2 regions of the Streptomyces sp. NPDC087906 genome follow, and region 1 is predicted to be linked to the other one. Evidence: riboswitches for the same ligand, from Rfam matches in the RefSeq annotation. Region 1 holds a riboswitch; the other holds the start of a gene.
The links. A riboswitch is a leader RNA that binds a small molecule or an ion and turns the genes downstream of it on or off. The one in region 1 is predicted to bind glycine.
Positions count from the first base shown of each region.

Region 1 (3,399 bases):
GGGGGCGGTACTGACACAGACTTGACGGCGGGTGTGTGCTGCGCATAAGCGGCGCGCCGGGCCCCGCAGGATGCGTATGCGCACCTGCCGCTCCGTCAGTTCGCTGCGAGGGCGGGGGAATCAGTGCGGAATCAGTGCGGCCGGGTCCGTTGGTAGAAGGGCCGCACCCGCTCCAGCAGCCAGTCGGCGACCGGGTCGCCCTGCGCCACGTCGAGCAGGATCAGACTGACCTGCCAGCCGATCTGGACCCGGCCGAGCGCCCGGCCGAGCGCGTCCATGGGCACCTCGCGGTCAACGGCCTCCCACGAGGAGAGCTGCACGCCGACGAAGAGCTGCGGTGCGCCGCCCTCGACGCTGGCGAGGGTGCGGCGGGCGGACAGGACGAGCCCGGACGCCTCGAACTCCCCCGCGGCGGCGGCGAGGAAGTCGACGGGCTCTTCCTGCCAGTCCGGCTCGAAGAGCTTGACCCGGCCGCCGCCCGCCGGTCCGTCGAGCGGGGTGCGGCCGGCCCTGCACAGCTCGGCGACGGCGACGGGCGGCAGCGGAGCGCCGACCGTGCCGCCGGGGTTGACCGCGAGCCCGAGCTGCGGCGGCAGCCCGCGGGCGAACTCGACGGCGGGCGCGACGGTGAACGGCATATGGGCGCCCGCGCAGCTCAGGAACTGCTGCTCCGAGCTGAACACCGGCACGTAAGCGGCGCCCTCCAGCTCGATGGTCGGCAGGTCGAGGTCGGGGCTGTCGGGTCCGCCGCCGTTCGGCAGCGGCACCCAGAGCGCGCTGCGTCCGAGCACTTCGACCAGCCGGCCGCCGGCCGCCGGATTGCCGAGCGAGGCGGCAAGCACCTCTTCCAGCTCGTTGGCCGGCCACGCTGTGTTCACTGCTTCTCCTCGCCCCTGTCCCGCCCCTGTGTGCGGGGCTGCCGCAGCACCCTAACTCCGCGACTGCCCTGGTGGGACGGGGGCGGTGAACGCGATGGTGCGGAGCGCGCCCGCCGCGTCCCTGTCCAGCAGGACCGCCGTGGCGCAGCCGCGCGGCAGTCGGCCCGCCTCGGCGGCCGCCAGCAGCCCGCGCACCGCGCGGCGGTGCCGGGCGAAGGCGTAGCCGGAGACGCCCCGGCCGCGCTCGCGCTGCCCGGCGCGGGCCACCTCGGGCGGCACGTCCAGCAGGACGAGATGGAGCCGCCGGCCGCGTCTGCGGGCCTCGCGGGCCAGCCAGCGCCGTACCCAGGTCTGGGTGCCGCAGTCGTGCACGACGACGCTCTCGCCCGAGCGCAGCGCGCGGCGCAGCCCCGCGTAGTGGGCGATCCTGACCAGCGGGCGGTAGAGCGCGTACGGCAGCCGGGCGGGCAGTCGGCGTGCCCAGCGGTCCCTGGCGTCCTGGGAGTCGATGGCGCCGCTCGCCGCCGTGCGCCGGATCAGGGTCGACTTGCCGCTGCCGGGCAGCCCGGACACCACGATCACGTCCCCCGGCGCGAAGACCAGGCCGCCCGGCAGCCGGCCGCCCCTGGCGCGTAAATCCCGGACACGACCGGCGGGCGCCGCGGGCGCGGCGGGCCCGGCGGGCGCCGCGGGCCCGGCGGGCGCCGCGGGCCCGGCGGGCGCCGCGGGGCCCGTGGGCGCCGGCACCACCGGGACGCGTGCCCGCGCGGGCAGGTACCCGTCCGTCACCTCTGAGCGCTGCACCGTCATCGCCGTCCCCCTGTCATGGTCATCCCTCGGCCCACGACGACTCTTGCTTCTTCTTGCCCAAGAAGTGTAAAGAAAAGGTAATGTCCCACAACCCTCTCCCGGGGTGTGCCCGACCGGGATGCGTGCGATGATGTCCGCGCCAACTGCATACCGGCCGTTTGAATCCGCGCGGGAGAGTCCCGGCCACCACATGCGCCGGGCGCCGAAGGAGCAAGTTCCTCCCTTGAATCTCTCAGGCCCCGTACCGCGCGGATGAGGCAGATCTGAAAAGCGGGCCGCAGCTCTGCGGTCCCACCCACGGTGCAAACCACGGCTGTGCGCACGTACGTAGTACGTGCGGTCGTGGTGAACCTCTCAGGTTCCGATGACAGATGGGGAGGAGAGTCCTCGCCTGTCATCAGCCATGCCCTGGGAGCCCATCGATGAGCCCTACCCCCCGCCGCACCGCCCTGGACGCCACGCACCGCGCGCTGGGCGCGACCATGACCGACTTCGCCGGCTGGGACATGCCGCTGCGGTACGGCAGCGAGCGCGACGAGCACACCGCGGTCCGCACGAAGGCCGGCCTCTTCGACCTCTCCCACATGGGTGAGATCACCGTCGCGGGCCCCGCCGCGGGAGACCTCCTGGACTACGCGCTGGTCGGCAACATCGGCGCCCTGGCCGTGGGCCGCGCCCGCTACACGATGATCTGCCAGGAGGACGGCGGCATCCTGGACGACCTGATCGTCTACCGGCTCGCCGACGAGACGTATCTGGTCGTCGCGAACGCGTCCAACGCGCAGACCGTCCTCGACGCGCTGGGCGAGCGCGCCGCCGGGTTCGACGCCGAGGTGCGCGACGACCGCGACGCGTACGCGCTGCTCGCGATCCAGGGCCCGGAGTCCGCCGGGATCCTCAAGCAGCTCACCGACGCCGACCTCGACGGGCTGAAGTACTACGCGGGGCTGCCCGGCACCGTCGCCGGGGTGGCCGCGCTGATCGCCCGTACCGGCTACACCGGCGAGGACGGCTTCGAGCTGTTCCTGGCCCCCGGCGACGCCGAGCGGGTGTGGCAGGCGCTGACCGAGGCGGGCGCGGGCGCCGGTCTCGTACCGTGCGGCCTCTCCTGCCGCGACACGCTGCGGCTCGAAGCGGGCATGCCGCTGTACGGCAACGAGCTGAGCGCGAGCCTCACCCCGTTCGACGCGGGCCTCGGCCGGGTCGTCAAGTTCGAGAAGACTTCCAACGGGGGCGAGTTCGTCGGCCGGATGGCGCTCGCGACCGCCGCCGAGCTGACCGCCGTCGCGCCGCCGCGCAAGCTGGTCGGGCTGATCGCCGAGGGCCGCAGGGTGCCGCGGGCCGGCTTCTCGGTCGTCGTCGGCGACGCGGTCGTGGGCGAGGTCACGTCCGGCGCGCCGTCCCCGACGCTGGGCAGGCCGATCGCCATGGCGTACGTCGACGCGGCCCACGCAGAGCCGGGCGCCAAGGGCGTCGCGGTCGACATCCGCGGCTCGCACGAGCCGTACGAGGTCGTGGCGCTGCCGTTCTACAAGCGTCAGAAGTGATAGCGAGAGCGTCAGAGCTGATACCGGCGTCTCAGTCCGCAAGACGACTGTTCCCCACCACTCCCCCGCGTACAGGAGAATTCAGACCATGAGCAACCCCCAGCAGCTTCGCTACAGCAAGGAGCACGAGTGGCTGACGAGCGTCGAGGACGGCGTGTCGACAG
Region 1 covers NZ_JBVJLC010000002.1:887,133-890,531, forward strand. Annotated here, with positions in the region: gene ACZ63I_RS09290 (enhanced serine sensitivity protein SseB) at 132-878, opposite strand; gene ACZ63I_RS09295 (AAA family ATPase) at 930-1,688, opposite strand; glycine riboswitch at 1,848-1,945, shown strand; gene gcvT (glycine cleavage system aminomethyltransferase GcvT) at 2,111-3,235, shown strand; gene gcvH (glycine cleavage system protein GcvH) at 3,324-3,399, shown strand, end outside.

Region 2 (3,399 bases), on a different contig from region 1:
CCGAGTCTGCGCGGGAAGGCGGTCGTCGTCGGGGGCCTCGGGCCGCGCGGAGTGGTCTCCACGGCCTCGTACGAGGCGAGACGGTTCGGGGTGCACTCCGCGATGCCGATGGCGCAGGCGCGCAGGCTCGCGCCGAACGCCGCGTATCTCGTGCCCCGCTTCACCGTCTACCGGGCGATCAGCGAGCAGGTCATGGAGCTGCTGGGGCGGCTCTCCCCGCTGGTGGAGCCGCTGAGCCTGGATGAGGCCTTCGTGGACCTGGAGGCCGGCGGCTCGGCCGACGACTCGGCGAGCGCGCGGGCGGCCGGTGAGCGGCTGCGCAGGGACATCAGGGCCGTCACGGGACTCACCGGGTCGGTGGGGCTCGCGGCGTCCAAGATGCTGGCGAAGATCGCCTCGGAGCAGGCCAAGCCCGACGGGCTGGTGCTCATAGAGCCCGGCACGGAGCGCGGGCTGCTCGGGCCGATGTCGGTGCGGATCCTGCCGGGGGTCGGTCCCGCCACCGGTGACCATCTGCGGCGCGCCGGGATGACCACGGTCGCCGAGCTGGCCGAGGCCGGTGAGGACGAGCTGGTCCGGCTGCTGGGCAAGGCGCACGGCAGCTCGCTGTACCGGATGGCGCTGGCCCATGACGAGCGTCCCGTGGTGTCCGACCGGGAGGCCAAGTCCGTGTCGGTCGAGGACACCTTCGACGTGGACCTGCACGACCGGGTGCGGGTGCGTACGGAGGTCGACCGGCTGGCGGACCGGTGCGTGCAGCGGCTGCGCGCCTCCGGCCACTCCGGGCGGACGGTGGTGCTCAAGGTGCGGCGCTACGACTTCTCGACGCTGACCCGTTCGGAGACGCTGCGCGGGCCCACGGACGACGTGGGAGTCGTGCGGGAGGCGGCCGGGCGGCTGCTGGAGTCCGTGGACACGACCGGCGGGGTGCGGCTGCTGGGGGTGGGCGTCACCGGGCTCGCCGACTACACGCAGGAAGACCTCTTCGCCCAGGCGGCGGCCGACAGGCCCGAAGCGGCGGCTGCCGAGGCCGCGGAGTCCGCCGCGTCCGCCGGCGGGCCGCCGGAGCCCTCGGCGGAGCCCGGTGGCTCTCCCGGCGGCCCGTCGTCCGCGGTGCCCGCAGAGGACCCGGCAGCGGCCGTGGCGGTCCCGGCCCCGGCGGAGCGCCGCTTCGCCGCCGGACATGACGTGCGTCACGCGGCCTTCGGACCCGGCTGGGTCCAGGGCAGCGGGCTCCGCCGGGTCACGGTGCGCTTCGAGGTGCCGGGCTCACCGCCCGGCCGGGTGCGGACGTTCTGGGTGGACGACCCCGACCTGGAACCGGCCGACCCGCTGCCGCTCGTACCGCTCCCGCCCGCTGAGACGGACGTCGCGGACCCGGGCGGCGCGGACCCCGACCGGGCTGCGCGGGATCAGTCCTCCTGGCCGGCCAGACGGCCGAAGTCGCGCTGGGAATCCCCGTCGGACAGGGAAGCGGGCCGCTCGGACGGCTCCGGGAGGGCGAGGCCGTAATGGTGGTAGAGCTGCAGTTCCTGCTCGGGGGAGAGATGCCGGCCGACACCGAAGTCCGGCGCGTCCTTGATCAGGGACCGGTCGAACGGCACGCGCAGCGCCTCGTCCACCAGCGTGCTGGGGCTGAGCGGTACGAAGGCGTCGTGGCTGAACAGCCCCGTACGGACGGCGGCCCACTCCGGCACGCCCGTCGCGTCGTCGAGGTAGACCTCGTCCACCGTCCCGATCTTGTGGCCGTCGCGGTCGAACGCCTTGCGGCCGATCAGGCTGCGCGGATCGATATCGCTCTCCACGGTCCCTCCAATTGGTCGCAACTGCTGGTAAAGACTACAAAAGTGCAGATCCGGCAAGGCGGCCACTCGAAAAGTTGGCCTCAAGCGCTCGCTGGTAGGCTGGCAGTCGGCTGTCGACCCCGTGCGGGAGAGTCCTCCGGTTGAGATCATCGGAGGCGCCGAAGGAGCAAATCCTCCCCGGAATCTCTCAGGCCCCCGTACCGCACGGACGAGGTCACTCTGGAAAGCAGGGCGGATGCCGCGAGGCAGTCGCTCTCACCGACGGTGAAAGCCGGGCCGCCGCAGGGCGGGCCGGTGAAGCTCTCAGGTCGAGATGACAGAGGGGGAGGCCGCCCGGGTACCCGCGTCTTGGTGCCCCTCGCAGGTCGTGTCGACCAGGAGGCCTCCGTAATGACCGCCCACCGCATTCCGCTCGCACAGTTGGAGCGAGGCACCCCCTTCGAGCAGCGCCACATCGGTCCCGACGCCGGCGCTCAGGCGAAGATGCTCGCCCAGGTCGGCTACGGCTCGCTGGACGAGCTGACCGCCGCCGCCGTGCCCGACGTGATCAAGAGTGCGGAGGCGCTGCGGCTTCCCGACGCCCGTACCGAGGCCGAGGTCCTGGCCGAGCTGCGCAGCCTCGCCGACCGCAACCAGGTGCTCGCGCCGATGATCGGCCTCGGCTACTACGGCACCTTCACGCCGCCGGTGATCCTGCGCAACGTGCTGGAGAACCCGGCCTGGTACACCGCCTACACGCCCTACCAGCCGGAGATCTCCCAGGGCCGCCTCGAAGCCCTGCTCAACTTCCAGACCGTCGTCGCCGACCTCACGGGACTGCCCACCTCCGGCGCGTCCCTGCTCGACGAGTCCACGGCCGCCGCCGAGGCGATGGCGCTGTCCCGCCGGGTCGGCAAGGTCAAGAACGGTGTCTTCCTGATCGACGCCGACACCCTGCCGCAGACGATCGCCGTGATCCGGACCCGCGCCGAGCCGACCGGTGTCGAGGTCGTCGTCGCCGACCTGGCCGGCGGCATCCCCGCCGAGGTGGCCGAGCGCGGCGTCTTCGGCGTCCTCGTCCAGTACCCCGGCGCCTCCGGTGCGGTACGGGACATCGCGCCCGTCATCGAGCGGGCCCATGAACTCGGCGCGATCGTCACCGTCGCCGCCGACCTGCTCGCGCTGACGCTCCTCACCTCGCCCGGCGAGCTGGGCGCCGACATCGCCGTCGGCACCAGCCAGCGCTTCGGCGTCCCCATGGGCTTCGGCGGACCGCACGCCGGCTTCATGGCCGTACGCGCGGCGTACGCCCGCAACCTGCCCGGCCGGCTCGTCGGTGTCTCCGTCGACGCCGACGGCGACCGGGCGTACCGGCTGGCCCTCCAGACCCGCGAGCAGCACATCCGCCGCGAGAAGGCCACCAGCAACATCTGCACCGCCCAGGTGCTGCTCGCCGTGATGGCCGGCATGTACGCCGTCTACCACGGTCCTGACGGGCTGCGCGCCATCGCACGACGCACCCACCGCTTCGCCACGCTGCTCGCCGAGGGCCTGCGGGCCGGCGGCACGGAGATCGTGCACGGCGCGTACTTCGACACCGTCACCGCGCGGGTCC
Region 2 covers NZ_JBVJLC010000011.1:255,231-258,629, reverse strand. Annotated here, with positions in the region: gene ACZ63I_RS28215 (DNA polymerase IV) at 1-1,512, shown strand, start outside; gene ACZ63I_RS28210 (PRC-barrel domain-containing protein) at 1,413-1,817, opposite strand; glycine riboswitch at 1,920-2,018, shown strand; gene gcvP (aminomethyl-transferring glycine dehydrogenase) at 2,196-3,399, shown strand, end outside.
Region 2: another riboswitch for glycine. It lies ahead of gcvP (aminomethyl-transferring glycine dehydrogenase); the one in region 1 lies ahead of gcvT (glycine cleavage system aminomethyltransferase GcvT).